4 regions of the Desulfosporosinus burensis genome follow, and region 4 is predicted to be linked to each of the others. Evidence: riboswitches for the same ligand, from Rfam matches in the RefSeq annotation. Region 4 holds a riboswitch; each other region holds the start of a gene.

Region 1 (8,974 bases), on a different contig from region 4:
TGTGTAGTTTAGCCCAATTTGTCGCCCTTCCTGCCACCCGTTCTATTCGGTCAGGTATGGCAACTTTTTTATTGATAATTGCGCCTGTTGCTTCATCGACATTTAAAGTCTTATACCCCCCCATTAATACTGGTTCAATTCGGCCGTCCAGCTCAGGCATGGCTACATTCCAATATATGCTGCTGGAAGTGCCTGCTGGATCACTTTCCCATTTTTCTAAATCACTCGCATAAATTGGCGCTAAAACAGGTACATTCATTTCTTTAAATAAATCTATGGTATTTTGTTGATTTTTTGAGTCAAAGGCAAAACCCATCGGACAGATGAAGGTATCTATTGCCGGTTCTTTCTTCCCGTCTCCATTTAAATCTCTGTAAAAGTAACTACGCACAGAGTCATTTTTTTTACTCGAAGGGGTAAATATTAAAACAACATTATTACCTTTCTTTTCCAACGATTTTAATAGTTCTGTCGTTAAGTCATAATCCCCATCGATATAAGCAGAATCGTAATCCATAATGCCAACCCAAGGTGCTGAGGGATCATATCCAGATCGGCTTGTATACCAGTTATAATAATCCTCTGGATTTAAAAATGTCCCATTACCCTGGGCATCAGGATGGTAAGCGAACGTCCCTCTACTCCCAATGGGAGTTAAATCCTCGGCTGTCGTCACATCTCCTTCTCCGTATTTAGAAGCTAAGAATAACAATAAACGCTCACAGTTATCTGTACCTCTTGCACTAATATAGTTTGTCAGTGCCGTCAAATCGTCCTTATTAATATTTGCTTGGATCGGTAAGTCTTTAACAATATTTATTGCGAAACCCTCCGTGCAACCTTGGGTAAAGATTGCAGGTGCCTTCCCATTTTTCCATTCTGCCTCCCAACTGTCACTTAAAATAGTATGAAAGTCCTCTGTTCTCGTATCTGAAATCATTTGCACTAATACGACATCTGCATTTTGCACCGCTTGCTGCACTTTAGCCGTATTGGAAGCTAAATCATCTGCAGAAAAAATTCTCAATCCAAACTGGTAGGGCGGGTTTCTTTTCTCCGTCAGGTTATGGTAAGCCTCCACAAGCGGTGACACAAGAGGTTTTGAACCTGTAATGATCACCACATTTGTAGGATAACCATTAAACACCTCAACTTGACACTGAATACTGATCTCGGAACAAACGACAGTAATCGTTGTTATCCCGACACTAACTGCCGTAACCAGTCCATTCTCATCCACTGTCGCTACTTCTGGCTTGTTGCTACTCCAAGTTACTGTCTGCCCGGTCATTATTTCATCTAATTGATTATAAACGGTTGCAAGAACAGTTTTATTAGCTCCAACGACTATTTTTACACTGCTGTTATCTAACTCAATCTTAGTTACCTTTGCCTCTTCTACCGTAACTTCACATACGGCTTCTACCCCGTCACAAGATGCTGTAACTGTAGCCGTGCCCTCACCAATAGCTTCCACTAATCCATTTTGGTCCACTGTAGTAATCTCGGTTTTGTCGCTGCTCCAAGTCACTGTCTGCCCGGTCATTATTTCACCAAGCTGGTTATAAACGGTAGCCTGTACAGTTTTACTAGATCCAACTGTTATTTTTACGCTGCTGTTGTCTAGCTCAATCTTACCTACACTATGATCCTCAGCATTAACAATAGGTGATAAAAGACTTAAACACATCATAAACAACATCAAAATCGCAAAAGGTTTTCGATACCTACTTAGCGTGTTCTTTCTTAGCATGCTCCTTTTCCCTCTCCCCCGTGTTCTTATTTACCTTCATCTACCGGTTGCACCATAATTAACTTACCTGTTTTAGGGTCTTTAAACACAGTCCCCATTTCTTCAAAGCCGCTCCCTGTTTTTGAGTCAACTTGCGGTAAGCTTTCCATTTCTTTTCCTTGTTTTACATCAATAATAGCTTGTTTTGGTTTACCGGCACTACCACTAGTAGGACTGACATTATAAACATTAACTAACGCAACTAGTAAACCTACGCTAAAAACAAACATAACATCCGCTAGATTAGCCAAACTGCTTAATGGATCAAATTCTTCCTCCGATTGCAACTTTCTTCCCCGTTTGCGAAACATACTCTCTCACCTCAATAATTGTTTCTAGAATTGTATCCAAATTATTCAAGTAACGTCCATACCAGCGCCGACGCACCTTGGATATGGTAAAGGCTAAACTGCCGGCAAAAACACCAATAATGGTGGCATCAAAAGAAACAATCAGGTACTGGGCCAGCATGTTAAAATCTCCTTTACCCAAGCCTACCAAACCTGGTCCTAAAGGAATCAAAGTACCCATTAAACCCAACAAAGGACCCATTTTAGAAATCAAGTCTGTTTTTTCGGTTCTTTTAGCAATTAAATCTTCTTGCTCACATAAGAGATTTTGAGCAACTATCCGTTGACGAGCTCCTTCTGCGGAAGCTAAGGTTAGGAATTCTGTGACAACTTTTTTTAGTTTAATAGGCAATTCGCTATTTTCCACATAAAGCTCAATGTTATGGGTTTCTGGTAATTTACTCAAAAACTCTTTTGTTTTAAACTGATGTATTTTTTTCTCCCCAAACTTTTCCCCGATCAGGGCACCTGTCTCGATTACAGCTGTCACTACAAAATAAAGTAAAAAAGCATAACAAGGTATCATTAAACTTTGGGAAATAATATGCATAATTTGATTCAAATACTGGGAACCAACCATAGCCATTTCCTAATCATCTCCTCCAACTTAAACTATTGAAACGGGTTAACATTTCTTTGCCAAACCCCAACGTAAAAAGAACAAAAAATCCAACTACAGATAAGAGTAATTCTTTTTTGGAACATAATACCATCGGTATAAATGTGTCTTGCATGGTTGCCACAATGTTAGGAATTAAAAAAGCAGATAACAACGTAAAAACACCTAAAAACAATAACCCTTGATGAAAAAAACTAGCTACGCCAAAATTAAATCGGGTCAAAAATCTACGTAAAATCCAGCTTACCAAGACTATACCTAAAGAAAATGCAATACCTGTAGCGATAGATACAGCATACAAAGGTACCTTTAAACCACCTGCCGTATAAATCACAGATATAACCAGTGCTCCAACACAAAAGGGACATGGTAAAAAACCCAGCCAATAACTAATTTTTTGTTTTTTCCCAGGGGTTTCTGTTTCAGAAGTATGTTCTAACCCTAAGTAAAGGAAAAGTAAACCTGTTATGCATGCAAAAGCAAATGTATATTTGTCAATAAAATGTCCAATAAGCTGATATTTCCCGTTAAAAATATAACTTAACAAAACAACAGAACTGCCAAAAATTGTTGCATAACCAGAAATTTTAGGTATGGTCAACCAGGAAGACCCTAAAACTAACCCTGTTTTGATGCTTAAAATGAGAAGGGCCACCAACAAACTAAGAATTAACATCTATTTCACCTCCTTCCGGAATAAGCCACTCGACGCAAAAAGCCTCTCAACCGATTGGTCAAGAGGCTAAAAATACTGATAAACATTTGTTCAGCACTAATAATACCTCCTCTATCGCTCGTAGAGTTATTGGCGTGTAGTATTCAGGCAGGTCTTCTGACTCTGGATCATCAATGTTTCATACCTTCCCAGACTCAACCAGTGGTATAAATGAAACATTTCCCCATCACAGCGGCGGGACCATGCAGGAATTACACCTGCTTCCCTTTTAAACCGAGGTTCTCAAACTTCGGTACCTAAATTTTCTAAGTATTTAGTTTTTATAGAATCCAGCGATATTCCACTCCTAATAAAAAATAAAGAGACAACCTCACATCACTAATCCTGAAGACAGCAATGTATCGGTTGTCTCGGACGGCGCGTTCTCCTCCGCTTTCAAGTCGCATTCGCATTTTTGAAAGCTGATCCCGCTTGAACAAGACATTTACCCTACAGGTCAGTTTCCCTCGGGAAACCATTTATGTACACATAAAAATATATAAAGCCCTCCAAAATATGAAGGGCTGAATTAAATAATTCCTGCCACCCATCCATCGTGAGTAAAGCATATGAGCAATCAGGTCTCCTGGCTCAGGTTCCTCGTTTAGTGCCTCCTTCCCAAGTCTCCTCAGTGGATGTGGCACAAACTCCCCGTTACAGTGGCGGGACCGCGCCGGATTTACACCGGCTTCCCTGTTATGATTTTTCGGCTAAGAAAAATCGCTTGCTCATCTATTAAATTTGCAAATTAAATGTATCACAAAGGCAATACACAGTCAAGTGCCGACCAACGGGCACCAGGCACAACACCCAGTGTCTACTAAAAGTGAAACTCCCCGCTTACAGTGGTGCGACCGTCAGGAATATCCATCATGGGTATAAACCTATTAAAAACGTCATAAAAAAAATAAAAAACGCAGAAGGGTTTAACACTTTTGTGTAGAATACTATTAACATAGCCAAATATTCATTATGAAAAAAAGAGACCATGGAGGTCTTGACTTGACATTAAGTCTGGTCATTCTTTCCATGGTCTTTTTCATTTTACAAAGGAGGTGATTATAGGCATATGAGCCCATGCCAGATGTTTTTCCATAGTTTGTAATGGAATGAATTCCACGTTCCAAAATACCTTCAAAATCTTCCTGCATCTTACGTGCGAAAATGTCAACTCATAATCCCTAAGGAAAGTTTGGATCCTTACGGAATACTATCAACTTCAGACCCAATGATATTCTGATCTGACCGTCACGATATCATTGGGTCTGACCCTAACTTAAAATGAACCTTTCCCAGGCATTTCTTATGAACTTGTTCTGGTAAAGCTTTGATAATTCTTAAAAGAAGGAGCTAACTGCAATGTGTGAATCAAATGCCTTTCTCAAAGATGGAGAAAACGAAGTGATGCTCATGAAGTCCGTTGATACCATCGAGCCCTATGAAGATGGCCTTAAACTCGTAGATATCTTCGGAAAACAAATGTTTATTAAAGCCAGAATTAAAGACATGACTCTTCTCAACCACCGTATTATTTTAGAAAAGATTTACAATAATATAACGTAGAGGAGAACCCTTTATGCATATCTCCGACATCTAGCACATCCTCAGAACTAGGCTGCTCGCCATTTTTTCTCTCCCCTTAACCGTCAATTTCACGCACCATTGCTTTGAGGGGCAATTTAATACAAACCAACACCCTGGGCAACTTTTTGTAGCCTAGGGTGTTGGTTTGAGTAAATAGTTATGTACTGCTTTTTCAGTTTACTATTGTTTAGTGAAGAGTCATGTTCTCGAACTCTGATAACAATTGGTTCCCCTCTGTAATATGGTTTTGTAAATGCTGAATGCTAGTTTTATCATTACTTTTTTGCAACTCTTTTATTTCTAGATTATGGGCATCCAGTGACCCCTTGAGGTCACTATAAAGAGTCAAAGCATCTATGAAGTGAATATCCCCCTGGCCCTTCATTTGTTCATAGCGATGTTTTATACTTGAACAACTCATAAAATTTCACCAATCCTTTCTACATTAATCGTAGTATGAGGAAAGGATGCTAACTTTATTCCTTGAAAGCAGCACAATATTTTCCCTCAAGGATCATGCCCAGCATAGTTAACGAACGGTATAGATTCTCGTCAAACGACGTTGTCCCACTACTATTGCTCGCATAGCATGTTTTAACAGACCTATCGAAGGTAGTATCTAAACATGCCAAAGTATTCTGTGTGTCTTTTTATTTATTTAATACGAGGACTCGCGACTCGTATGGTTCCACACATTCCGGACAGGCAATATGCCCATCACGAACACTCGCCCGCTGTTCCATTACTCCCTCACCGCAGAAAGCACATTGCACCGTTGGATTGAGTTTAGGACCATGGGGTAGGTCATATGCGATTTCCCGCCAGACAAAATGCTCTTCTGACGGAGTCTCCACTAGGTGCATCGAAATCTCTCCGTGCAGCTTATAAAATTCCTCAGACTCAGCTGAGCTTGCAGTGTTATCCATCACTTTGGCCCGTAAAGCTTGATGCCGTTCATTCTCCATAGTCCCATGCTTCAGGGCAACACGAACACCACGCCCATCCTGACGGCGTATGAAACTAAAAACTTGCTTCCCATGATCCAAGAACATAAGATTTCCTTTGCCAAATGTGCTTGAAAGTAACATCTGCACAGCATCCACTCCACAAGTATCGTTTTGTACGATGCTTACTATCCCGCTTTTCGGATTGTACGGCTCCCCCGCTAAGGAAGGAAGCACCTTTAAAGCGATCTGCGCGGCCTGGAAACCGATCGCCAAACCAGGGCAAATATGCCCGTGAAACGCTACACAACGTTCCCAATCCCTCTTCACTTGTTCCTCCATCTTTTCATCCACTCCCTCATTTTAGTAAAAAAAGAGACCACGAAGCTGGCTTCTGTATTGAAGCCAGACCTCCATGGTCAAATTTTTCCATTATTTATTAATCTATGGTTCTTCTACATGAATTTAAGAATTCCTTCTTTTTCTTACTTTTTTTAGACTCCGTTTGTTAGCCGAAAACATATGCTCATCTGATCAATTTGCTTTGCTGACGGGATAATTCTTCGAGCTCGTCATCAATATCCATAAGCTTAACCAGCCACTGAGAGCGCTGTTCCCTTTCTGATATAAATTTCCCTAAGATTTCTTCTCGCGCATCCTGTAGTACTTGCCTTCGCTTTTCCATCTCCTGTAGCTTGTCTTGGCGACTCACATGTCATGCCTCCTTCATGTGAAAATGAAATATCTTTCTTTCATTCCCAAATTTAGTAAAAAAAGACCATGAAGTTGACTTTCGTATTGAAGCCAGACCTCCATGGTCAAATTTTTAAATTATTTCGTTATTATTGCTACTTCTACAAAAATTGAGGAATCCCTGCTTTATCTAACTTTTTGGACTGTATAAGTTTACTGGAACCATAAAGATTGGAGTTAATTTATTCATTTCGGGCATATATCTAGCAGGAATTCATGAAATATTGTAGAATAAAATACATAATCATAGCCCGCAGGACCATGAAGGTGTTGCCAAGACCATGGAGGTCTGACTTTTGATAGTCAGTTTTCTTTGGTCTTTTTTTGATTTTTTCTAAAAAAGGGGGATTAATTGTATGTGTAGAGAGAAAACAAGGTGGGAAAAAGCAGTGGAATTCCATGGGCACGAATGCCCAGGACTGGCGATTGGCTATAAAGCCTGTGAGGCCGCGATCAAAAAAATGGGCATTCGGTTTTCTTCGGATGAAGAAATTGTATGTGTCACCGAAAACGATGCCTGCGGAGTCGATGCCGTACAGGTAATTACGGGCTGTACTTTTGGGAAAGGGAACCTCTTGTATAAAGGCACAGGCAAAATGGCCTTCAGCTTTTATAACAGGTCAAATGGTGAAAGCCTGAGAATGATAATAAAACCAATAAACGAGGAAATGGATCGCCAGCAGCGCCAAGAATACCTTCTGAACTCACCTGCAGAAGAACTCTTTAATTTCTCCAAGCCGTCGTTTGAGTTGCCCGAAAAGGCAAGAATCTTTACAACCGTAATTTGTGAGAATTGTGGAGAAGGTACTCCAGAGCATAAGATTCGAATTAATGACGGCAAAAAAGTATGCCTAGACTGCTTCAAGGACTATTCAAGAGGGTGGTAAAGAGATGGATATACAACATTACACCCGTCTATGGAGCGAGGGAAAGGTTGCCAAGGCATTTGGGACCTCCTTTTGGGACAACCGGGCGGATGAGTTCAATAAATTAGTTTCTCAAGGCACTCCTGACGAACGAACTCGCAAAATCGTTGAATTTATGTCACATAATAATCTTCTCACCGAAAATAGCAGCGTCATGGACATAGGCTGCGGTCCAGGACGGTTTGCCGTTGAATTTGCCAAAAAATCAACTGACGTTACAGGCCTAGACATATCCGATAAAATGTTAGACTATGCGCAAAAAAATGCCGCAGCCGCGAACCTGACCAATGTCTCGTTTAAAAACTTAAATTGGGATGAAGTCAACCTTGAAGAATACGGTTGGAAAAAAAGGTTTGACTTGGTTGCCGCAATCAACAGCCCTGGAATTCATGATCAAATCACCCTCGAGAAGATGATCGATGCCAGCAAGGGATACTGCTTTTTATCCAATTTTGTGGATCGTTCCGACTCTGTTCAGGACATTATTCGTACGGAAATCCTCCAGCTTAAAGATCCAAAATTTTATATTAATACAATTTACAGCATTTTTAATATTCTTTGGCTAACTGGCTATTATCCCAATATTACCTATGTCGATACGGATCGAGAGCATGTCCGAACCATTGAAGAAGCTTGTCTTTACTATGGTACACTCTTTGAAACTAAGAACAACTCAGGTGATCAGAAACAGACGTTAATTAGAAACTATCTCGAACAGATCTCTCAAAAAGGATTTGTGAGAGAGAGAGTTCGGACGAAAACTGCTTGGATCTATTGGAAGGTCTAATCTGAGAAAGAATAGACCTTCCAATGAAGAAGGGGATGTAACGATACTTTAAGTTTCGGCGCATCCCCTACTTAAATGAGAGACTTTTTATACAACATCTAAACAATAGCGTTTTCTAGAATCTGAGTTTTTTTCTATTAAAACACTTTTCGCGTCTTTTTCTAAGTTGTCTAACCCAATTGCCATTGTCTTCATACATCTCACCCCCTAGTGTTCTAATCATGCGTGTACCATTCACCGTCTTTGCCTCAGGTACACCGTAAAAGGAATTGGTTAACTGAGTAAGTATAGTAATTACTCGATTTTTCCTCACGATGAGCACGACCTGATAGCCCTCTTGTGTAGGATCTGGGGCTAAGTAGTACTTAGTGCATCCTTTCATTTTGTTCAATATACAAGCTACCTCATTAGCCTCCTCAAAAGAAACCTCGTGTGCAGTTTGTAACCACTCCTCCATAAAACGGTTAACTGTGAGTGGGTCTAACCCGAGTCTGCAGATAACAC
Region 2 (4,520 bases), on a different contig from region 4:
ATTGCCGGATTCGTGAAGACCTCCTTTGTGGATTATCCGGGTAAGATAGCGTCTGTGGTTTTTACTCAGGGCTGTAATTTAAGATGTGGTTATTGTCACAATTTCAGTCTTATAGATGAAAATGACACCTCAAACGGTATTCTGCCTGAAGAAATTTTTGAATGGCTTTCAAAAAGAAAAGGAATGATCGATGCAGTGGTTATAAGCGGCGGAGAGCCGACGTTGCAAAAGTATCTTCACGTTTTTATCGAAGAATTGAAAGCAATGAGTTTACTCGTAAAGCTTGACACAAACGGAACAAATTCAGGTATCTTGAGAGCGTTGATTGATGACCATCTGCTGGATTTTATCGCTATGGACTTAAAGGCTCCGCTCAACAAATATGAAAGAATTACAGGGACAAGCCAGTTGGAGTTATCGTCAATTCGAGAAAGTGTGGAAGTTATTAAAAATAGCGGACTTGTTCATGAGTTCAGGACAACACTTTGCCCTGAACTCGAAGCAGATGATATACCAAGCATTATGTTAGATTTCGAAATTGCTTCAAATTACGTGGTGCAGAGCTGCAGAAGCACGGATTTTAAAATAATATCCAGGAACAAGCCGGATTTGAAGAGATTGACTTGGTGGTCTGAAAAGAATTTGTCCTTCTCTTTTCGAGGATTTGAAGTCGGCTAAGTAATGATGTACTGGGTGATGTAGTGCCTTTGTCCTAACCGCCTCGGCGAGTGCCGTGAGGCAATAATTTTAAGCGGGAGGAGAAATAAGCATGCAACTAGGGCTTATCCATATTTATACTGGTGCAGGGAAAGGGAAGACGACAGCAGCAGTCGGATTGGGGATCAGGGCGTATGGACAGGGACTTAAGGTCCTCATGGTTCAATTTTTAAAAGGATGGACTACGGGAGAAATGAAGGTCATCGCCAGCTTAGGACCGTGCTTTCAACTCCTTTAATACAAAGAGAATGACAAATTCACTTGGGGAATGACAGATGAAGAAATGGGAGGAATAAAAGGAGAAATGCGAATTGGTCTGAACTATACTATTGAGGCCGTCATGAGCGGAGAATGGGATTTGATCATCATGGACGAGATTATGGCCGCTGTGAATGGCGGGTTTCTGCCTCTAGAGGAAGTAGTCGAGCTTGTTAAGACCAAGCCACTAAAATTGGAACTCGTTCTGACAGGGCGGGATGCCCCATCAAAGCTGATCGAGTTAGCTGATTATGTCTCGGAAATAACTGCCTGCAAACATCCCATGAAAAAGGGCATCATGGCGCGAGAGGGAATAGAGTATTGACCATGGATTGCTTTTGTGATACATTTAATTAACAAATTTAATAGATGAGCAAGCGATTTTTCTTAGCCGAGAAATCATAACAGGGAAGCCGGTTTAAATCCGGCGCGGTCCCGCCACTGTAAAGGGGAGTTTGTGCCACATCCACTGAGGAAACTTGGGAAGGAGGCACTAAACGAGGAACCTGAGCCAGGAGACCTGATTGCTCATATGCTTTACTCACGATGGATGGGTGGAGGGACTTGGTTAGTTAGGTCCTTCATATTTTGGAGGGCTTTTATATATTGTTAAGTGTACATAATAGGTTTCTCGAGGGAAACCGACCTGCAGGGTAAACGTCTTGTTCAAGCGGGATCTGCTTTCAAAAATGCGAATGCGACTTGAAAGTGGAGGAGAACGCGCCGTCCGAGACAACCGATACATTGCTGTCTTTATGATGAGTGATGTGAGGTTGTCTCTTTATTTTTTATAGGAGTGGAGGGAAAATGTAAGAGCGGAGTTTCAGTGAAGGCTAGGTTTGACAATAGATTGAAAGGGGTCGATGATTATTATGAATCAACGTATGATTAAGCGGATCAGTTTATTAATAGCCTACGTTTTGGCTATCTACATCGTCTTTCCCGATAATGCCTATGGTATGCATATTATGGAAGGTTTCTTGCCTTTCAACTGGGCTGCCTTTTGGTGGATCGCTATGATTCCTTTTGTTATTGCGGGGGTACGTTCCATTAAAAAAACGGTGACACTCTACCCTAATTTAAAGATGCTGCTCGGTATGGCAGGAGCCTTTGCTTTTGTTTTGTCTGCTCTGAAAATTCCGTCAGTAACTGGTAGTTGCTCTCACCCGACAGGCGTGGGTTTAGGTACCATTCTGTTTGGACCTGCGGCGATGACCGTTTTAGGAATGATTGTCTTGATATTCCAAGCACTTTTACTGGCTCATGGAGGAATAACGACCTTAGGCGCAAACACGTTTTCTATGGGGATCGTTGGCCCTTTTGTCTCTTACGGTATCTACAGAGGCTTAAAAAAGCTGGGCGCTCCCCAATGGCTCTCGATTTTCATGGCGGCAACGTTAGGGGATCTAATGACCTACGTTACAACCTCCATTCAGTTGGGGCTAGCTTTTCCCGCGGCATCAGGCGGAGTAATGGCTTCTGTACTCAAATTCATGAGCATTTTTGCGTTCACTCAGATTCCTTTAGCCATTAGTGAAGGTCTACTTACGGTAATGGTATTTAATATCCTCACTGCTTATAGTCAAAAAGAGTTGCAGGTTTTAACTGCCTTTACAGGCAAAGCGTTATCCTCCATTAAGCGGGGGGTGAAAGCATGAAACTCTTTACTAAAAACATTATAATCCTAGTATTTGTTGCTATATTGGCCTTTTTCCCACTTTATATAGCGCGTGATGCCGAATTCGCTGGTGCTGATGCTCAGGCATCCGATGCGATAAGTGAGTTCAACGCCGATTACACACCTTGGTTTGAGTCCTTTTGGGAACCTCCGAGCGGAGAAGTTGAATCGTTTTTGTTTGCCTTGCAGGCTGCGCTTGGAAGCGGATTCGTCTTTTATTACTTAGGTTATTCGAAGGGTAGACACAAAGCTGATCATCAATCTCTCCAGTCAAGAGATTGATCAGATGAACGCCAACGTAGTGATACCAATATCAATTTCAAACCCATAGGGCGGGTGGCCATTTCCGGCTTCCCCGCCCGAGTTTTATCCCATACACATTAGGATTTATAGAATTACACTTGTTTTTATAACGGCTTTGGAGGCTAACAAAAATGATCATGTTATTGGGAGAAACGGCGGCAGCGCGTGAAATCAGTGAGTGTCTTCAACATAGGGGGATTGAGTTTAAACGAATACTTACTTGGAAGGGCAAGGTATTTTTGCAGACTCCTTCCTTAATTCTTGATGCCAGCCATCCTTCCAGCAGTGTAAAGTTGGCCTCTTTACGCCAATGGTCTGAGCAACAGGGCATTCCTTATCTTAGGTTAGAAAGACCAGAGACTGTCATTCCAGACAGCTTATTAATATATCCAGTTTGTACGTGGGAGGAAGCTCTGCTTCAGTTAGAATTGCGAGCCGGTGCAATTCATGAAGCAAAAAAACGAATAGTAACGATTTTCGTGACGACGGGCAGCCACCAACTGGAAAGCATTGTGCAAAGCACCTTTGCTCGCTCTGCTCGTTTAGTTGTTAGGGTACTTCCAGAAGGGCGCTTAGTCCAAAAATGCCAAATGATGGGCATTTCGCCTAGGGATATCGTAGCTATGCAAGGGCAATTTTCTAAAGAGATCAACAAGGCGCTATTTAAATTCTATGGAGCAGATATTTTATTAACCAGAGATAGTGGGTCTGCCGGTGGGACAGATACGAAGATCTCAGCAGCCTTAGAATTGGGGATAGAGACAGTCCTCGTGAAAAGAACCAAGACGAATAATGGTTTAATTGTAAATAATGTCCAGGAATTACTGGATTGGGTGGATACGAATAGTACAAAATGTAGATGACATTAATCCGTCTGTATCAAGGCTTTCAGTCGCACACTATCACTTATAAATATTTGCAATGACATGGGCCACTGGGATAAGGAACAATTGTCCCATTAGGGTTCCTATTAGCTTGGCGCTCATCAACATAACGACAAGCGCTTTGACATCTTCATAGGGACGATTCCCCTTTAAAGCCTGATCAGTAATGATAGAAGATTTAGGGTCAACAAAGAGCATAAATATAATATTTGCTGCACTGTTAATTACTCCTGCCGAAGCTGAAGCCGCTAAGCGATGCTGAGCATCAACAAGTAAAGCAGCATAATAAGCTGACATCACCCCTATGGTGTAGATTCCGGTGACAAGAGAATTGAGAGCTATTAATTGAATAGGTATTCTCTTAAACGGCAGATTATTTACCATCTTTTTTGAAGGTAAAGTAACATTCTCAATAAATCTACGGATACTGCGAAATTTCAAAGCGTCCATTACAACAAATGGTACAGACCCAGACCGTTCAAGATTTTTTACAGCTCCGGAAAAAAAATTTAAAAAAGTGGGAGTTAATACTATGCCAAAAAAAGTTCCTACCGTCGCTACCCAAATGATCTTGCGTATGGCAGGAAGAGGGTCGATAGTTTGATTAATGGAACTATCCATCAAACCTCCAAACAAAGGAGCTTGCAATGTATGTGCTGTAAGAGAGATTAGATAGAATA
Region 3 (8,974 bases), on a different contig from region 4:
TACTCTTCTTTCTTTCCAAGATTATAGTTCTTGACCGGTCTAAGATAACCTGTCACTCTGGACCATACTTCGGCTTCGGCACCACATTCAGGGCAAGTGAAATGTTCTCCGCTGATGTATCCGTGAGATTTGCAGATACTGAAGGTTGGGGTGATGGAGATGTAGGGGATTTTGTGTTTGGTAAATATCTTTTGAATAAGTTGCTTACAAACCTTAATATCCTCAACCGCTTCTCCAAGATAAAGGTGCTGAACCGTTCCCCCTGTGTAAAGAGACTGCAATTCGTCCTGTAGCTCCAAAACCTCAAAAATATCATCCGTATAGCCTACCGGAAGTTGGGTTGAGTTTGAATAATAAGGGACTTTATCACCAGCAGTAATAATTGAGTCATACCTTTTAGTATCCAACATAGCCAGACGGTATGATGTTCCCTCTGCTGGCGTCGCCTCTAAATTGTAGACGTTTCCGGTCTCATGTTGAAATTTAACCAGCAGCTCTCTCAAATAGTTCATGACACTAACCGAAAACTCCCGCCCTTCTTCAGTTTCAATTCCTTTTCCCATGAAATTCAGTAACGCCTCATTCATGCCGACGATACCGATCGTACTGAAATGATTGTGCCAATAATGCCCAGTCCGCTCCTTTGAATGTCTCAAATAATAGCATGAATAGGGATACAGTCCCCTTTCTGACTGCTGCTCAATAATTTTCCGCTTGATTTCCAAGGCCGTGCGCCCGATTTCCGCCATTTGTTTCAGACGTTCCATAAATTCCTGTTTTGTCTTGGATAGATACGCTAATCTGGGCAGGTTAATTGTAAATACACCGATTGATCCTGTGAGAGGATTGCTTCCGAACAAACCCCCACCTCTTTTTCTAAGTTCACCGGTATCAAGCCTTAACCGGCAGCACATGGATACGGCATCTTCGGGAGACAGCTCTGAGTTGACATAATTAGCGAAATAAGGAATTCCATACTTACAAGTAATTCTCATAAAGGCATCCGCTACAGGACTCTCCCAATCAAAGTCTTTGGTAATGTTAAGGGTTGGAATTGGGAACGTAAACACTCTTCCCTTGGAATCTCCTTCCAGCATCACTTCACAGAACGCTAAGTTGAACATATCCAGCTCGTCCTGAAAATCTCCATATTTATCCTTAGTATAGGTTCCGCCAATCATGACCTGCTCATCTCTCAAGGTAGCAGGTACCTTTATATCAAAGGTAAGGTTGGAGAAGGGGCACTGAAATCCGACCCTCGTGGGAACATTGATGTTAAAAACAAATTCTTGCAAGCACTGTTTGACTTGGGTAAAGGTCAATTGATCATTCCGTATAAACGGCGCACAATAGGTGTCAAAACTTGACCAAGCCTGTGCTCCGGCAGTTTCTCCTTGTGTCGTAAAGGTAGAATTGACGATTTGCCCAAGGAAAGACCGTAAATGTTTGGCTGGGCCGCTTTCTACCTTGCCAGGTACTCCTCCGAATCCGTCAAGAAGGAGCTGTCTCAAATCCCATCCTGCACAATAGGGTCCAAAAAAGCCCAGGTCATGGATGTGGCAGTCTCCGCTTTCATGCGCCTCTCGAACTTCCTGAGGATAGATTTCATAAAGCCAATACTTTTTGGTAAAGACTTCTCGTATGTAATTGTTTAAACCATTAACACTTTTTTGTGTGTTCGCATTCTCACTAATTTGCCAGTCCTTATCTCCTAAGTAGTCGGAAAACATTCCAATGGTCGCTCCAATAAGAGCATCCATCTCACGGGTGCTTTTCCTTTTCTGACGATAAAGTATGAATGCTTTGGCTGTTTTGGCATGTCCGTTTTCTATGAGGACTTTTTCGACGAGATCTTGGATCGATTCTACATCCGGTTGCTTGTCCCAATAATCTCTATTTAAGACATCGACAACCTGTCTGCCTATTTCCTCAGCACGCTCATAGTCCGATCCTCCACAAGCTGTAGCGGCTTTAAAAATTGCATTCATGATTTTCTCTTGCTTAAAAGCCTCAATTCTCCCATTACGTTTAATAATTCCTGTTAACATCGGTTGAATAACCTCCAATTTTTTCAAATTACTAATTTTCCAATTAGAAAAGCCCCTTGACGATGAGCGCCAAGAGGCTATGTATTTCCCTGAATACAACAGTTACTTATGGAACCCCCCTATCGCTCGTAGAGTCATTGGTTCATTAACAAAGGCAGGTCTTCTGACTTAGGTTCATTAATGCTTCACGCCTTCCCGGTATGTACCAGTGGCCAATAGTATGAAACATCTCCCCATTACAGTGGCGGGACCGTGCAGGCCTTTAACCTGCTTCCCTTTTAAGCTGTACTCTTAGTACTTGCACCTTTATTTTCCAATATTCAATTGTTATCATGTTATCGTATATTAACCTAATGTGTCAACCATGAAGTTTAATAACGACTTTAGGAGCAAACACGTTTTCCATGGGGATAACTATTAAAAACTCATAAAAAAATAAAAAACGCAGAAGGGATTAACACTTTTATGTAGAATACTATTAACATAGGCAACTATTCATTATGAAAAAAGAGACCATGGAGGTCTTGACCTGGCATTAAGTCTGGTCATTATTTCCATGGTCTTTTTCATTTTTCAAAGGAGGTGATTATTGGCATATGAGCCCATGCCAGCTGTCTTCCCATAGTTTGTAAAGTAATGAATTCGACGTTCCAAAACGCCTTCAAAATCTTCCTGCATCTTACGTGCGAAAATGTCAACTCATAATCCATAAGGAAAGTTTGGATCCTTACGGAATACTAACAACTTCAGACCTAAAGATATTCTGATCTGACCGTCAAGATATCATTGGGTCTGACCCTAACAGAAAATGATCCTGTCCTAGGCAACTGCTTATGAACTTGTTCTGGTATAGGCTTTTATAATTCATAAAAGAAGGAGCGAACTGTGATGTGTGAATCGAATGCTTTTCTCAAAGATGGAGAAAACGAAGTGATGCTCATGAAGTCCGTTGATACCATCGAGCCCTTTGAAGATGGTCTTAAACTCGTAGATATCTTTGGAAAACAAATGTTTATTAAAGCCAGAATAAAAGACATGACCCTTCTCAACCACCGTATTATCTTAGAAAAGATTTAACCAACACCCTAGGCAACTTTTTGTAGCCTAGGGTGTTGGTTCGTATTATATAGTTATGTACTGCTTTTTCAGTTTACTATTGTTTAGTGCAGAGTCATGGTCTCGAACTCTGATAACAATTGGTTCCCCTCTGTAATATGGTTTTGTAAATGCTAAATGCTAGTTTGATCATTACTTTTTTGCAACTCTTTTATTTCTAAATTATGGGCATCCAGTGACCCCTTGAGGTCACTATAAAGAGTCAAAGCATCTATGAAGTGAATACCCCCCTGGCCCTTCATTTGTTCATAGCGATGTTTTATACTTGAACAACTCATAAAATTTCGCCAACCCTTTCTACATTAATCGTAGTATGAGGAAAGGATGCTAACTTTATTCCTTGAAAGCAGCACAATATTTTCCTTCAAGGAGTATTACTTTCTATCTTCTGAAAACCAATGCTGCGAAAAGCCTGGGGCTTCTTAATATTCAAATTTTAAATAAATTGGAATAGTTGTTGCATTATTAACATTATAATAATATTATATCACTGTATTACTATAGCGTTATGATAAGAAGGAGGGATAAAACAGATTTAAACTTTTAATATTCCGAACTCTGATTCTATAAAAAGGAGGAAGTAAAATGGATAGTAAAAAAGGCATTATTTTTACGGGAGCAGTCATTGGGATTCTTGCTGTCATCCTAGTTCGCTTTGGTAATCCTGTGAACATGGGAATTTGTATCGCGTGCTTTATTCGGGACACAACGGGAGCCTTGGGATTACATCGCGCAGACGTTGTTCAGTACATACGTCCGGAAATTATCGGGATTGTCCTGGGAGCCTTTCTGATGACATTTGCTAAAAAAGAGTTTGATGTTCGAGGAGGCTCATCCCCTTTCATTCGATTTATTCTTGGTTTTGTAGTTATGATTGGTGCTTTAATGTTTTTAGGTTGTCCCCTCCGCATGGTCTTAAGGCTTGGGGGCGGTGACCTTAATGTCCTGTTTGGCCTAGCTGGTTTTGCAGCTGGGATTATCGTTGGCATTGTTTTCTTAAAAAGTGGGTTTAGTCTTAAGAGAACTTATAAACTGTCCAAACTAGAAGGTTACCTTTTTCCAATGATTAATGTCGGGCTTTTTGTCCTTCTCCTTGTAGCACCTGCCTTTATCTTCTTTAGTACCAAAGGTCCAGGAGCTGGGCATGCGCCAGTGTGGATTGCTCTTGCTGCAGGATTGATCGTCGGGGTCTTAGTACAACGAACAAGGTTATGCATGGTAGGTGGTATTCGAGATGCTATTCTTTTTAAAGATACTTATTTAATTTTAGGATTTATCTCAATCATTGTTTTTGCAAGCTTGGGAAATTTATACTTTGGTTTTTATAAACTCGGTTTTACTGGCCAATCCGTTGCACATGTTGATGGGTTATGGAATTTTCTAGGCATGGCACTCGCAGGATGGGGTTCTGTGCTTCTGGGAGGGTGCCCCTTAAGACAACTTATTCTAGCCGCTGAAGGAAATGTTGATTCTGTCATAACTGTTTTAGGGATGTCTGCTGGAGCTGCCTTTGCTCATAACTTTTCCCTTGCCGCAAGTGCTCAAGGTCCTTCCCCTAACGGAAAAATCGCGGTACTCATTGGTTTTGCTCTCTTACTTATAATTGCTTATTTCAACCTAGAAAAAGATGTGAAAGCAACTGTACAAGGAGGTGTTAAGATTGGCGCAAATTGATACAAGAGGAATGTCCTGTCCCCAACCAGTACTTATGACCAAGAAGGCGCTGGAAGTATGTTCGACTGAAGTAACTGTTCTAGTTGACAGCAAAACAGCAAAACTAAATGTGGAAAGATACTTGAACTTAACAGGCTACACTATTAATACTGTCGAACTCGATGGCGACACTAATACCTTTGAAATATCCGCGAAGAAATAGTATTATGAACTATATTGTGTTATTCTACACAAATTCTTCTGCTATAAAATTTGCAAAATTTATAAAAAAATCCAACTATATAGGAGAATTAATCCCTTTACCCCGCAAGTTGACTTCCAGTTGTGGTATGGGTGTAAAATTTCACTTTACCAGCGATCTTTCCGCGATTATTTCTGACGAAATCGAGAAGATTTATGCTGTTGAAGGGAATCAGTACAAATTAGTTTATCGTGCTGAGGAGTGAACTCAATAATTGTAAGAGCTTCGTTAAGCGACGAAGCTCTTATAAAAGGAATGGTGTCATGGACGGATTATACTTAGATAATGCAGCCACTTCTTTCCCTAAGGCTCCTGGTGTGGCTGATGCCGTAGCTGGATTTCTAACCAATAGTGGCTGTAATATTAACCGAGGGCTTTACACGGCATCATTTGAAGCTGCCAACATTGTCTATGAAACACGGGAACTTCTGTGTAGCCTGTTTAATTTTCCTAAACCAGAAAACGTGATTTTTACTAAAAATATTACAGAAAGTCTTAATGTTATCCTCAAAGGGTTATTGAAACCGGGAGATCATGTGATTGTTTCTTCCATGGAACATAACGCAGTTATGCGTCCCCTAGCTTCATTGGCTGAAAAAGGGGTTGAACTATCAACGGTTCTCTGTAATACCAAAGGGGAACTTCGCACCAGTGACTTATGCCTCCATATTAGGTCTAATACAAAAGCGGTTATTATGACGCATGCTTCCAATGTCAGTGGAACGATATTACCTTTAGAAGAAGTCGGCAAACTATGCCAGGAGCATAATCTGTTTTTTATCATTGATTGCGCACAGACAGCTGGTTTCTTAACCATAGACTTTATTAGACTAAAGGCCGATGCGTTAGCTTTTACAGGCCATAAAGGTCTCTTAGGACCCCAAGGAATAGGCGGCTTTTACCTTAACGATAAATTAGCCTCTCTGGTTGAACCCTTGATCGAAGGGGGAACAGGGAGCGCATCAGAGAGTGTTCTTCAACCAAATTATATGCCCGATCATTTTGAAGCGGGCACATTAAACTTGCCAGGTATTTACGGGCTTAATGCCTCACTTAAATACTTAAGCGCGGAAGGCATTACTACTATTAGAGAAAAAGAGCTTAATCTTGTTCACAGGTTTATACAAAATGTGCAAACTATTCCTGGTATTCAGCTCATTGGCCCCGACCAAAAACAAGACCGAACAGGGATTGCTTCTCTTAACTTTTTGAATCACGATAATGCAGAAGTTAGCTATCAATTATTTAAGGACTTTGGGATCATGACCCGTTGCGGCCTTCATTGTGCTCCAGCAGCCCATCACACGCTTGGTACGTTTCCGCATGGAACGATACGCTTTAGTTTCAGTCATTTTAATTCAATTCAGGATGTGGACTGTGTGATTAATTCATTAAGAAAGAACTTTTAGTATTTTATCGACAAATAATCTGCCCCAGGCAAGAGCCCTGATGCAGATTATTTTTTTTATTTCCAGAGATGCTGAACTCGGTTTAGTTGAATAATCCGGTTGAATTACTATCTTAACAGAACCTCGGGTTCCTGGGCCAAGGCCCTAGCAATGACGACTTTCTGCAGTTCCCCTCCGCTCAGTTCATCTAAGTAGCGAAGAGCAAATTCCCCCAGACCTGTTTTTGTTAATATTCCTTGCACCAACGCCAAATCCGACGCTGTCGCCTCCCACTTGATGTAGGGTTTGCGACCCAAGAGCACAGCGTCAAAGACGGTCTGACGGTTGCTCTCGTAGTTTTGCGCGACATACGCCATTTTAAGGGCTATTGCCAAGCGACTAAGCTTAGACACTTCCTGCCCCTCCAATAAGATACTTCCCTTTTTCGGTAATAAAATCTTGTTCAAGGTCTTGAGCAGCGTCGATTTTCCAGCGCCATTGTTCCCGAGGATTGATAGGAATTCCCCCCTCAGTACAGTAAAGCCTACATTCTCTAATATTGTTCGGCTACCATATCTAAATTCGATCCCATTCACTGATAAGATCATCGTAACTTAGACCCCCTCACCAGAAGATAGAGAAATAGTGGGGCCCCGAGAAAGGAAGTGACTGCCCCAACAGGCAAAACCACGGGCGCAATAATCCGCCTAGACAGGGTATCCGCAGCCAGAAGGAGCAAGGCACCCATCACCCCAGAAGCTGGAATAAGGAAGCGATTGTCCCCACCAATCAAGCGCTTCACGAGGTGTGGAGCCACTAGACCAATGAAGGCGATGATTCCCAAGAAGGAAACGACGGTGGCTGTAATCAAAGAGGCAAAAAACATCCCCCACTGTCTTGTTCTTTCCACGTTGACACCTAGGCCCTTGGCCGTTTCAGCCCCACTGTCCAGGGCATTGTAACTCCAAGATGCCCGCCCAATGTCGCCGAACGTCCAAAAGACGACGGCAGCTACATTAACATCATTGGTGAAATACTGCAAAAGCATAGTAGCTGCCGAAAAGAGAGATCCTAAAGCGACCCCAGCTAACACCATAGACTCCGGTGACACCCCCTTATATTGAGCCAGAAAGAGAATGATCATGGTCGTAAGCATTGCCGCTACGAAGGCTGTAATAGTGACAATATATGGGTTATTAATCAGCAACGCTCCTCCGCCTGTACTTGGAGTACTACCTGCTCCCCAGCCGATGATGGCTAACGCCGCCCCAAAGGCTGCGCCTTGAGCAATACCGAGGGTACTCGGAGATGCTAAGGGATTTCGAAGGATATTTTGCATGACCGCACCCGCCACCGCCAAACCTATCCCAGCGACCATCGCTGCCAACACCCTGGGCAAGCGGATTGACCAAATGATGATCTGAGAATGCCCCGGTACATTGCCGGGTTTTTCTTATAGTCCTCCGTAACTAACGCATACCCGCCTTCATCAAGGAACAAGATATCCGGATCCCAGCTGATGAGTTTCTCTTTGTCGTATTGTTCCACACACTCCGGACAGGCGATGCGCCCATCACGAACACTTGCACGCTGTTCCATTACACCCTCCCCGCAGAATGCACATTGCACCGATGGATTAAGTTTAGGGCCATGGGGCAGGTCATATGTGATTTCTCGCCAGACAAAATGCTCTTCTGGCGGAGCTTTTACTAGGTGCATGGAAATCTCTCCATGCACCTAGTAAAATTTCTCCGACTCAGCTGGGGTTGCCCTAACATTTTTTCAGGCTCATTAGGAGACCAAAATCATTAGTTCCGGAAATACTCCCCCATATGCTCCAATCAGTTTTAAGCATCTCTTATTATTTTGTTGGCATACCTAAGATAGTACTGGTAAGGTATTTTGTATACGAATGCCGTGGTTCCATGAAAATCTGTTGCTTGCTCCCTGTTTCTACCAGCTTTCCCTGATACATCACCGCAACTCGGTCGCTTACCGCTTGAACTACCTCTAAATCATGGGAGATAAAAAGCATGCCTATTGTATGCTCCTGCTGGAGTTTTTTTATCAAGCTCAAGATCTGGGCCTGCACGGAAACATCCAGCATGGAAGTGGGTTCATCTGCGACAATAAATTTAGGCTTAAGGGTCAGCACTCTGGCTATAGCGACACGCTGAGCCTGTCCTCCGCTGAGTTCGTGTGGGTAACGCTCCAAGTGTTCCTCTGAAAGACCCACCTCGTCCAGCAATTGCCTTACCCTTACCTTTTCCTCTGCCTTGCTTTTTACTAGCTTATACAGTTGCAGCGGTTCTGCCAGAGATTCCGCTATTTTCATACGAGGATGTAAGGATTGCTGAGGCTGCTGGAACACAATCTGCATCTCTCTTCTGAATTTCAAGAGCGCTGCTTGTGACATTCCTGTTAATTCCTGGCCTTCAAAGCGCACACTTCCGGATGTCGGCTGGATAAGCATCAGCAGGAGCCTAGCTACCGTAGATTTTCCACAC
Region 4 (8,974 bases):
AGCTAAGACAATCAGAGGGGTAATGACCGTGGGAGCCGTTAGACACATTACCATGGTCATCATGGCAAAAAGAGACTTTTCCGAAGGGTGAACGGCTTTTAGATTATTGCTATAGGCGTAACTATCTATGTCAATCACGTCTGATCTCTCTTTCTATTTCCTTTCGAATACCCGATATAATAAAAGACGAAACCGCTTCCCAGCGCGGCCTGCAAGGCAAACAAGAACGATGCAACTTCTCCGCTCGGTGGTTCCCACAAGGGTTTAAACCAAGGTTGATAATTGGGGTTGAACGTACTGATCGCTGTTGATGCTTTATCATCAGCTCCGGCAAATTTCGCATCGCGCGCTATAAAAAGCGGAGCAAAAGACAGTACAACAACCAGAACTAGTAAAAGCCCATTCTTAGTCATCAGTTTCATGCCTTCACCCCCTGTTTTCTGGTGGGTAATTCTTTCCCAGTAAATACGCCTAAAAATCCCAACTCTTTTTGATTGTAAGCACTAAGGATATTAATGACCATAACGGTGAGGATACCTTCGCTTATGGCTAAGGGGACTTGAGTGAACGCAAAAATGCTCATGAATTTTAGTACGGAAGCCATTACTCCGCCCGAAGCTGCGGGAAATGCTAGCCCCAGTTGGAAGGATGTTGTAATGTAAGTCATCAGATCACCTATTGTAGCTGACATGAACACAGATAGCCATAGGGGAGTTTCAGTTTCTTGGAGCCTTTATAAATACCGTAAGAGACAAAAGGGCCAACAATTCCCATAGAAAACGTGTTTGCCCCTAGGGTCGTTATTCCGCCATGAGCGAGTAGAAGTGCCTGAAAGATTAAGACAATCATTCCCAAGACGGTCATCGCAGTAGGTCCGAATAGTATGGTACCTAGACCTACTCCTGTCGGGTGCGAACAACTACCCGTTACGGACAGAATTTTCAAAGCTGACAAAACAAACGCAAAAGCTCCGGCCATACCGAGCAACATTTTTAAACTGGGGTGGAGTGTTACTGTTTTCTTAATGGAACGTACTCCAGCGATAACAAACGGAATCATGGCCAGCCACCAGAAGGCGGCCCAATTGAAAGGTAAGAATCCTTCCATGATATGCATGCCATAAGCATTATCAGGAAAGACGATATAGATAGCCAAAACGTAGGCTATTAATAAACTGATCTGTTTTATCATTATGAAGATACGTATCATCATCGACCTCTTTCATTAAATATAAAGAGACAACCTAATACTCTATTCCCTCTCGCGCCATTATACCTTTTTCCAGGGGATGCTTGCGGGCAGTTATTTCCGAGACGTAATCAGCTAACTCGATCAGCTTTGATGGGGCATCTCGCCCTGTCAGAACGAGTTCCAATTTTTGCGGCTTGATCTTAACTATCTCGACTACTTCCTCCAGAGGCAGAAACCCGCTATTCACAGCGGCCATAATCTCGTCCATGATAATCAAATCCCATTCACCGCTCAGGACAGCCTCAATAGTAGGTTTAGTCCAATCCGCATTTCTCCTTTTATTCCTTCCATTTCTTCATCTGCCATTCCCCAAGTGAATTTGTCATTCTCTTTGTATTGAAAGAGCTGAAAGCACGGTCCTAAACTAGCGATGACTTTCATTTCTCCCGTGGCCCATCCCTTTAAAAATTGAACCATGAGGACCTTAAGTCCCTGCCCATACGCCCTGATTCCCAACCCGACTGCCGCTGTCGTCTTCCCTTTCCCTGCACCAGTATAAATATGGATGAGCCCTTGTTGCATGCTTATTTCTCCCTCCACTCTCACTAAAAAAATAAAGAGACAACCTCACATCACTAATCATAAAGACAGCAATGAATCGGTTGTCTCGGACGGCGCGTTCTCTTCCGCTTTCAAGTCGCATTCGCATTTTTGAAAGCAGATCCCGCTTGAACAAGACTTTTACCCTTAGGTCAGTTTCCCTCGGGAAACCAAATTTGTACCCATAAAAATATATAAAGCCCTCCAAAACATGAAGGGCTGAATTAAATAATTCCTGCCACCCATCCATCGTGAGTAAAGCATATGAGCAATCAGGTCTCCTGGCTCAGGTTCCTCGTTTAGTGCCTCCTTCCCAAGTTTCCTCAGTGGATGTGGCACAAACTCCCCTTTACAGTGGCGGGACCGCGCCGGATTTAAACCGGCTTCCCTGTTATGATTTTTCGGTTAAGAAAAATCCCTTGCTCATCTATTAAATTTGCAAATTAAATGTATCACAAAAGCGATACATCGTCAAGTGTCGTGAATTTACATCCATCACCACGGCAGCCCCAGATTTTGCATTGGGATTAGTGTTCTTTTGAACATCTGCAATAACTTGATCGAGGCTTTCTTCCACAACCCTTTCTTTTTGTTTATAACATCGTTGAGTTAAACTTAAATTATGCTTGTTCAGCAGCTGGCAAGTAAATGGTGAAAACTGCTCCATGATCGGGTTCACTTTCAACTGATACTTTTCCGTCATGCATTTCAATTATTTTTTTAACAATAGAAAGTCCTAAGCCCGTGCCGGTTCCACGCCTCGATCTAGATTTATCGACCTTGTAAAACCTTTCCCAAATATTTGACAGTTCTTCCCGGGGAATGCCAAGTCCGGCATTTTTTACGGCTATAAAAGCATGCCTATTCTTCATACCCAACGTTACACTTACTTCACCACCCACTTCTGAATGGTTAATAGCATTGTCCAATAAATTCGTAAGAACCTGTTTAAGGCGATCAATGTTTCCCCGTACGATAATAGTTTGCTCTGGCGCAATTAGCGTTAAATTAATTTCTTTAGAATTGGCCATATGTTTTAAGCGCTCAACGGTAATTTGAACAAGTTTATTCATGATTACATATTCCATTTCATCAAAGGTTTTAGTGGCTTCCATTCCTTTTAAGTCGAGTAACTCATCGACTAGGCGTCTGAGACGCTGGGATTCGTCAATAATGTTATTCAGATAGAGTTGCTCCTGTTCCTTTGACTTAACTAGCCCATCCAACACTGCCTCCGAAAAGCCCTGGATAACCGTTAAGGGCGTGCGCAACTCATGTGAAACATCAGATAGTAGTTCCTGCCTTAAACGATCAATTCTCTCGATAGCCTCAATTTTTTCGCTAAGCTGACTTGACATGCGATTAAACGAGCGCGCAAGCCGCCCTACTTCATCATCGGAGGTAACCTCAATTTGCCTGCCAAACTCACCTTCTGCAATACGGCGTGCAGTTTCTTCCATTTTTTCAAGGGGCCTTATCATCTTTCGGGATACAAGCATACTTAACACGGTCGCTAAAAAGATCCCGATCAACGTTCCTATCAGAGCAATTCCCCAAATGTTGTTAACATGATGCTTCATGCTTTCTAGAGGACTGAAAATAACCACCAACCCAATAATCTGCTTATCCTTTTTTAAAGGAACAGCCACAAGAAACATCTCTTCACTGATTCCCCTGATCTTACCGGAGAATACAACATTTTCACCACCGAGGACTCTCTCTTTAAAACCAGGCTCTAAAAGCAAATTGCTCGGCGACTGATCATTGGCCGGTTGACCATACAAGATGTTTCCATCTGTATCCAGGATTGCAGTTTTAGCACTTAATACCTTAGCTAAGATCTCCAACCTTTTGTCGATAGCGATGCTCTCTGTATCTTCATACTTATTAAAAATTAAGACGACCTCTTCCGCCTCATTGATGAAAAGCTGGGCGTGTTGATCATAGATGACAGATTTAATCTGTTGTGCTTGTATCACTACTAAAAATAGAAAAACCCCTAGTACTATAAGCACAATTGCCAACCAAAGCTTGTTTACTAAGCTATTTCTTATTGACCACTTAATTCGAATTTGTAACCCACCCCTCTAACCGTTTGGATAAAGTCCTCATAACCAAGCTGATTTTCAAGCTTAGATCTTAAGCGATTGATGTGGGTGCAACCTAAGAACAATCAGATATATTTCAAAATTTATACTGAAAGGAACTAGCTCAATGTCTTCACAATTTTTTCTTAAGGTTGTATCGCATTGGCTACCAATTCCTTCCCCGTACCCGATTCCCCTTGAATAAGTACCGTAGCTGGCGTGAGAGCGACTCGCTCCACTAAGTGCCTAACCTTTTGCATTGCTTCACTGTCCACAACCATTTGCCAGCCATTACTTTGGACCTCCCCTTTAAGATAGTCTACCTGCTCACGTAGTCTTTCTACTTCAAAGGCCTTAAAGACCGTGATAAGCAGTTCTTCAATATCAAAAGGTTTCATCAAATAATCATTTAATCTGGATACTGCTCTTTAAGCCTCACAAAAGCTTGAAACGACTCCTAGCGACCCGCAACTTATTTTGACGGTTTACGGTATCGGCTACAAGTTTAATCCAAGTGCGGGGGGATATAATCTGGTGCATAATGCCTATCGGTACTCTAACCCAGGCGGTCAAATTAACGTCGCCCTTGCACAAACACCCGATTATTGTCAAATTAGAATTAGAAATACCGGGATGGGCATCTCTGAAGACGATCTTCCTTTAATATTTGAGCGTTTTTACCGTGCAGACAAATCCCGCACTCGTGAGACAGGGGGAACTGGAATTGGTCTAGCGCTGGTTCGCGAGATTACGGACCTCCATCAAGGCACGATCACCGTACAGAGTAAAGTCGGGCATGAAACTGAGTTCATCGTCAAGCTTCCGAAAGAAATAAAAGTGGCTGTGGAGTAAATCCACGGCCACTTTTTCTACTCATTTTTCTAAATCCTGTTTCCTGCTCTGATACTCAGCAGAATCTATCTCGCCACGCGCATATCGTTCTCGCAGAATATCCATTCCACTATACTCACCTAGTCCTCCTGCATGAACGTGCGAGGTCTTACGACGAAATAAATAGAGAGCCAATATAATAACCCCCATCCCGAAGATGAGGTGCATTCCTATCCCCGCCATCCCCATCATTCCATAGACGCCGCTTCCATAACCACCATAACCCCAACTACCCATCATATTACCCCAGCCACCCATCATATAAATTCCTCCTTAAAACTATTTGATAAAATACAACCTTAGATAATCTCTTTTCATTCATAAAGTTCACGCTATTTATCCTTTCTTAATGGATATTTGCTGCTTTTTCCCCGACAGTTCTTGTTTCCTCTCGAGGTATTCCTCTCTCTGAATTTCACCGCGTGCATATCGTTCACTCAATATATCCAGTGAGGTGTACGACTGAGATTGATGGCCCTCGCAGCATGACCCTCCAGCATTAGATGAACTAAACATGTAATACGCAATAAATATTAATAGGACTAAACCAATCATCATTATAACTATCCCCCTTTTAATTATTTGATGACCAATGCTGTTCTTCCATATCCTTAGTGTAACTCTTAGATACGATTTAATTATGAAAAAGTTATGAATTTCTCATGAAGATGCACATTATTTACCACTTAATTTGCCCTATATGATCGCACTGCATAAACCCGAAACTGCCCATTTCTAATCTGTCAGGCATTCTAAAGAATCATCCACAAAAAGTGCTGAGGACTATCCTCAGCACTTTAAATTGACTAATGAAATCAATTCCCCTTAGACTCTTGGCCGAAATTTCATTAACTTAATAACTCACTTCCAGTTATACGATGTCTGAATCCCCTCAAAAGAGTAGTGCTCTCCTCTAAGCATAACAAACTTATTAATTGTTAATAACCCTGTAACCAGCCTCATCAATAGCCTTTGCAAGCGATGTCCGGTCTGCGGTTCCGATAACCACTGCCTGTTTCTGAGCTAAATCGACTTCTGCTCGAGTAACTCCAGGAACTTTCAATAACGCCTTCTCCACTGAACCTTTGCAATGTCCACATGTCATTCCCTCAATTTTTATTACAATGCCATCTTGGGGACTCAAGGTATTTCCCCCAGAATTGTCTTTCTTCGAATGTCCACAGCAACCCATTTTACATCGCTCCTTTTTAATACTTAGTGATACTCTTTAGACTTCTTGTTCAATTGAGGCAACGTTTGAGCAGCACACATCCAATCACGAGTCTTAAAAATTCATCATATTACTACCTGCTTTTGCTGTCCCAGTTCCGTTCATCATCAAACTTCCTGAACTGTTAGCACCCATTCCATTGGTCATCATGTTTCCTCCAGATTGACTCATAAATTGGTTCATCTGATCAAGATTATCTTGTCCCATTAGGGCCTTAACATTCGGGTCTGAATTCATGAGATCTTGCATTGCCTTAACATCCCCTGTTTGCATAGCATCCTGCATACCCTGTGAATTGTGTAGGTTTTGCATTTCGTTCGAATTCATAAGCTCTTGGTGCTGCTCGGGTGAAAACGTTTGCGTCATAAAGCCTTGCATCTGACCAACCCAACCGTTCCCTTGTTGCTCGGTTGTTCCAGCTATAGCAGGTAATGCTACAAGCCCCATCGCCAGTGTTGCGGTTCCTAGAATTGCTGTAATTTTTTTGTTAAATTTCCACATTGTATATTCCTCCAAATTTTTATTCCTATGTTCTACCGCTTTGCGGATCTTCCATGTCCTAAGTGTAACCCAAGGTTTCGATTATCTCATGAAAAAGTTGTGAATTTCTCATGAAGGAAGGACCCTGATTTTATACTTCAGGGTCCTTCCTTCATGAGAAGACTTTATGAAATTTATTTTGCAGCTAAGGCTTCCTTAACCAAGGGTTGTAAAGCTGGATCTTTAAGCATAGCTGAGAATGTCGCTTTCATTTTAGGATCGGACATGATTTGTACCATAGGCTTATACATGGATGGATCCGACATAATACCTACCATATTAGCTTGATTTTGGTCACTCCCCATTATACCCATCATATTCTTTTGTACATTGCTATCTTTCATCATATCAACCATCACAGGCATCATTTGTGACGACCCCATTATTTTTACCATGGACTGGCGAGAATCCGGTGAACTTAAAACATTCATCATTTCAGTGGGATTACTCGTCATATATTGGGTCATATTGCTGGTGTTCATCATATCTTTGGATTGACCACCGCAACCTGCTAGACTTAAGGTGGCAATAGAAATCAGAGCTACAAACACAATCGATTTGATTTTCTTATTCATTATTTCATCTCCTACTCTTTTACTCACAGTTAATAATAACTTTCTGTTCTTCAATGAATCAAACAAGCTCAAACCGTAGGATAAGGACTCTCATATTACAAACCACGATATGAGCAGCTACCCGAGGACAAGAAGTGCAAAGAATTGTCCTCGGGCTTAATAGTACAAAATTAACTCATGTTTTCTATAAGCAGGCACCTCCTTTTTACATATCTGAAAACTCATTATTCAGCTTAGGCTAAACAATGAGCTAAACCCTTTCCTCTAAAGACTACATATTAGCAGGATATGGTACAATTCTTTCCGCTTTGTTTAGCCTTTAAAAGCGCTTTATCTGAAGCAAGAATAAGGTCATTAATCAATAGACCATCGTCAGGATAACTCGAAACGCCCAAAGAAACAGTTATCTGGGGATATGCCTGATGATCAAGTTGACTTATTTCCGACCTAATTTTTTCGGCCATTCTTAAGGCGTTCTTTTTATCACAATCCATTAGGATTAGAGTTATTTCCTCTCCACCATATCTATAAACACGGTCGCTTGCGCGGACACAGGCTTTAATGGTCTCTCCTACCTTTCTGAGTACATTATCGCCTATATCATGGCCAAAGCGATTGTTAAAATCCCTAAAGTTGTCAATATCGAGAAATATAAGGGAATAGAAACTACGATCGTCAACATCTTTAATTGCCTGATCAAAAGCCCTTCGGTTTAGGAGTCCCGTTAGACTATCCGTCATTAGGCTAGACTTCAACTGCTGGTTTAAGCTTGTTAGTTTATCATGCCTTCTATAATAAAGAACAGCCACAATAAAATTCACTACTCCAAACAAAACTCCCAATAGGATGCAATGCAAAAGAAGGTTATTGGACTGTGACATTGGCATGACATACAAGAGTACAACTGCATAAATTATCCCCGTAAATACCATAGCTATTAGCAACCATAATTTACTCATTAGGAAAAAACTCCCCCTTCTTAAGTGATCGCTAAAAGTTTCTTTTCACAATCTAAGAAAGCATCTACCACATTCGGATCAAAATGCTGGTTTTTATCCGCTACAATTCTCTTCATCGCTTCTAAATGGGAGAGTCCTTCTTTATAAGATCTCTTAGATCGAATTGCGTCATACGCATCGCAGAGGGCGAAAATCCTTGCCTCCAAAGGAATCTCCTCCCCCGCTAGTCCCTCGGGGTATCCTTTACCGTTAAATTTTTCGTGATGATATGCGCATATATTCATCCCCATTTCGAGAAAAGACTCCGTTAAATGGTATTTTTCAATCGTCTCTCTGAGTACATTTTGACCAGTAAGTACGTGTTGCTTCATTTCATCGAACTCTACATCCGTCAATTTGCCATTTTTCAATAAGATAGCGTCGGGTATAGCTACCTTACCAATATCGTGCAACGTTGCCGAGTAATAAAGATTGTCTAAAAAGTCACGAGTAATAACCTTTTTAAACTTTTTATGTGTGCTTAATTGTCGGGCTAAGATCACGGCATAATCTCTTGATCTTTCTAAATGCTTCCCTGTCTCTGGATCACGCCCCTCTGCCAAAGTGGCCAGTGAAAAGACAATAGCTTTTTGTGTGTTAATCGTCTTTTTTAAGACTGAAAAATTCGTTAGGACGCTGAACACAACTAAGCTGAAAAATAACAGAAACAAGGCTCCGAACAGGTAAATTAGTTTACCTAAGGTCACTTTCAATAAAGGATATTGATGATATGCGGCAATGATAAACGGTTGTTCAGCAAAGATCTTAACCCTGACATAATGGATCATTTCCAGATCAGTAATGGGGTACCATCCAGAGTTACCCGTAAAGGCATAACCAAGGTTTTTGATATCAAGCGTT

The links. Region 4 has a riboswitch for cobalamin ahead of ACYQ3Q_RS11900 (cob(I)yrinic acid a,c-diamide adenosyltransferase). Riboswitches for the same ligand answer to the same signal wherever they lie in the genome.
Region 1: another riboswitch for cobalamin. It lies ahead of ACYQ3Q_RS26535 (DUF2162 family putative transporter); the one in region 4 lies ahead of ACYQ3Q_RS11900 (cob(I)yrinic acid a,c-diamide adenosyltransferase).
Region 2: another riboswitch for cobalamin. It lies ahead of ACYQ3Q_RS23160 (energy-coupling factor ABC transporter permease); the one in region 4 lies ahead of ACYQ3Q_RS11900 (cob(I)yrinic acid a,c-diamide adenosyltransferase).
Region 3: another riboswitch for cobalamin. It lies ahead of ACYQ3Q_RS23175 (ribonucleoside triphosphate reductase); the one in region 4 lies ahead of ACYQ3Q_RS11900 (cob(I)yrinic acid a,c-diamide adenosyltransferase).

The regions. Positions count from the first base shown of each region.
Region 1 covers NZ_BAAHYN010000023.1:13,935-22,908, forward strand. The annotation lists gene ACYQ3Q_RS26520 (cobaltochelatase subunit CobN) at 1-1,702, opposite strand, end outside; gene ACYQ3Q_RS26525 (DUF2149 domain-containing protein) at 1,780-2,079, opposite strand; gene ACYQ3Q_RS26530 (MotA/TolQ/ExbB proton channel family protein) at 2,057-2,728, opposite strand; gene ACYQ3Q_RS26535 (DUF2162 family putative transporter) at 2,736-3,437, opposite strand; cobalamin riboswitch at 3,567-3,752, opposite strand; cobalamin riboswitch at 4,036-4,219, opposite strand; gene ACYQ3Q_RS26540 (hypothetical protein) at 4,427-4,627, opposite strand; gene ACYQ3Q_RS26545 (CooT family nickel-binding protein) at 4,836-5,039, shown strand; gene ACYQ3Q_RS26550 (FmdE family protein) at 5,711-6,346, opposite strand; gene ACYQ3Q_RS26555 (hypothetical protein) at 6,531-6,716, opposite strand; gene ACYQ3Q_RS26560 (FmdE family protein) at 7,114-7,644, shown strand; gene ACYQ3Q_RS26565 (class I SAM-dependent methyltransferase) at 7,649-8,470, shown strand; gene ACYQ3Q_RS26570 (hypothetical protein) at 8,586-8,974, opposite strand, start outside.
Region 2 covers NZ_BAAHYN010000015.1:90,359-94,878, reverse strand. The annotation lists gene ACYQ3Q_RS23170 (anaerobic ribonucleoside-triphosphate reductase activating protein) at 1-678, shown strand, start outside; partial or broken gene ACYQ3Q_RS23165 (cob(I)yrinic acid a,c-diamide adenosyltransferase) at 770-1,300, shown strand; cobalamin riboswitch at 1,334-1,517, shown strand; gene ACYQ3Q_RS23160 (energy-coupling factor ABC transporter permease) at 1,848-2,633, shown strand; gene ACYQ3Q_RS23155 (energy-coupling factor ABC transporter substrate-binding protein) at 2,630-2,935, shown strand; gene ACYQ3Q_RS23150 (precorrin-6A/cobalt-precorrin-6A reductase) at 3,088-3,819, shown strand; gene ACYQ3Q_RS23145 (lipid II flippase Amj family protein) at 3,859-4,520, opposite strand, start outside.
Region 3 covers NZ_BAAHYN010000015.1:94,924-103,897, forward strand. The annotation lists gene ACYQ3Q_RS23175 (ribonucleoside triphosphate reductase) at 1-2,048, opposite strand, end outside; cobalamin riboswitch at 2,185-2,371, opposite strand; partial or broken gene ACYQ3Q_RS23180 (hypothetical protein) at 2,664-2,756, opposite strand; gene ACYQ3Q_RS23185 (CooT family nickel-binding protein) at 2,937-3,125, shown strand; gene yedE (YedE family putative selenium transporter) at 3,750-4,838, shown strand; gene ACYQ3Q_RS23195 (sulfurtransferase TusA family protein) at 4,816-5,040, shown strand; gene ACYQ3Q_RS23200 (putative Se/S carrier protein) at 5,045-5,284, shown strand; gene ACYQ3Q_RS23205 (aminotransferase class V-fold PLP-dependent enzyme) at 5,343-6,488, shown strand; gene ACYQ3Q_RS23210 (ABC transporter ATP-binding protein) at 6,596-7,075, opposite strand; partial or broken gene ACYQ3Q_RS23215 (FecCD family ABC transporter permease) at 7,072-7,911, opposite strand; gene ACYQ3Q_RS23220 (hypothetical protein) at 7,830-8,186, opposite strand; gene ACYQ3Q_RS23225 (ATP-binding cassette domain-containing protein) at 8,329-8,974, opposite strand, start outside.
Region 4 covers NZ_BAAHYN010000006.1:85,686-94,659, reverse strand. The annotation lists gene cbiQ (cobalt ECF transporter T component CbiQ) at 1-138, opposite strand, end outside; gene ACYQ3Q_RS11915 (energy-coupling factor ABC transporter substrate-binding protein) at 135-422, opposite strand; partial or broken gene ACYQ3Q_RS11910 (energy-coupling factor ABC transporter permease) at 419-1,191, opposite strand; gene ACYQ3Q_RS11905 (cob(I)yrinic acid a,c-diamide adenosyltransferase) at 1,244-1,459, opposite strand; gene ACYQ3Q_RS11900 (cob(I)yrinic acid a,c-diamide adenosyltransferase) at 1,483-1,773, opposite strand; cobalamin riboswitch at 2,046-2,229, opposite strand; gene ACYQ3Q_RS11895 (sensor histidine kinase) at 2,412-3,806, opposite strand; partial or broken gene ACYQ3Q_RS11890 (winged helix-turn-helix domain-containing protein) at 3,842-3,949, opposite strand; gene ACYQ3Q_RS11885 (sigma 54-interacting transcriptional regulator) at 4,025-4,276, opposite strand; partial or broken gene ACYQ3Q_RS11880 (sensor histidine kinase) at 4,404-4,730, shown strand; gene ACYQ3Q_RS11875 (SHOCT domain-containing protein) at 4,752-5,030, opposite strand; gene ACYQ3Q_RS11870 (SHOCT domain-containing protein) at 5,106-5,327, opposite strand; gene ACYQ3Q_RS11865 (CopZ family metallochaperone) at 5,701-5,961, opposite strand; gene ACYQ3Q_RS11860 (hypothetical protein) at 6,055-6,501, opposite strand; gene ACYQ3Q_RS11855 (hypothetical protein) at 6,675-7,115, opposite strand; gene ACYQ3Q_RS11850 (GGDEF domain-containing protein) at 7,394-8,074, opposite strand; gene ACYQ3Q_RS11845 (HD domain-containing phosphohydrolase) at 8,095-8,974, opposite strand, start outside.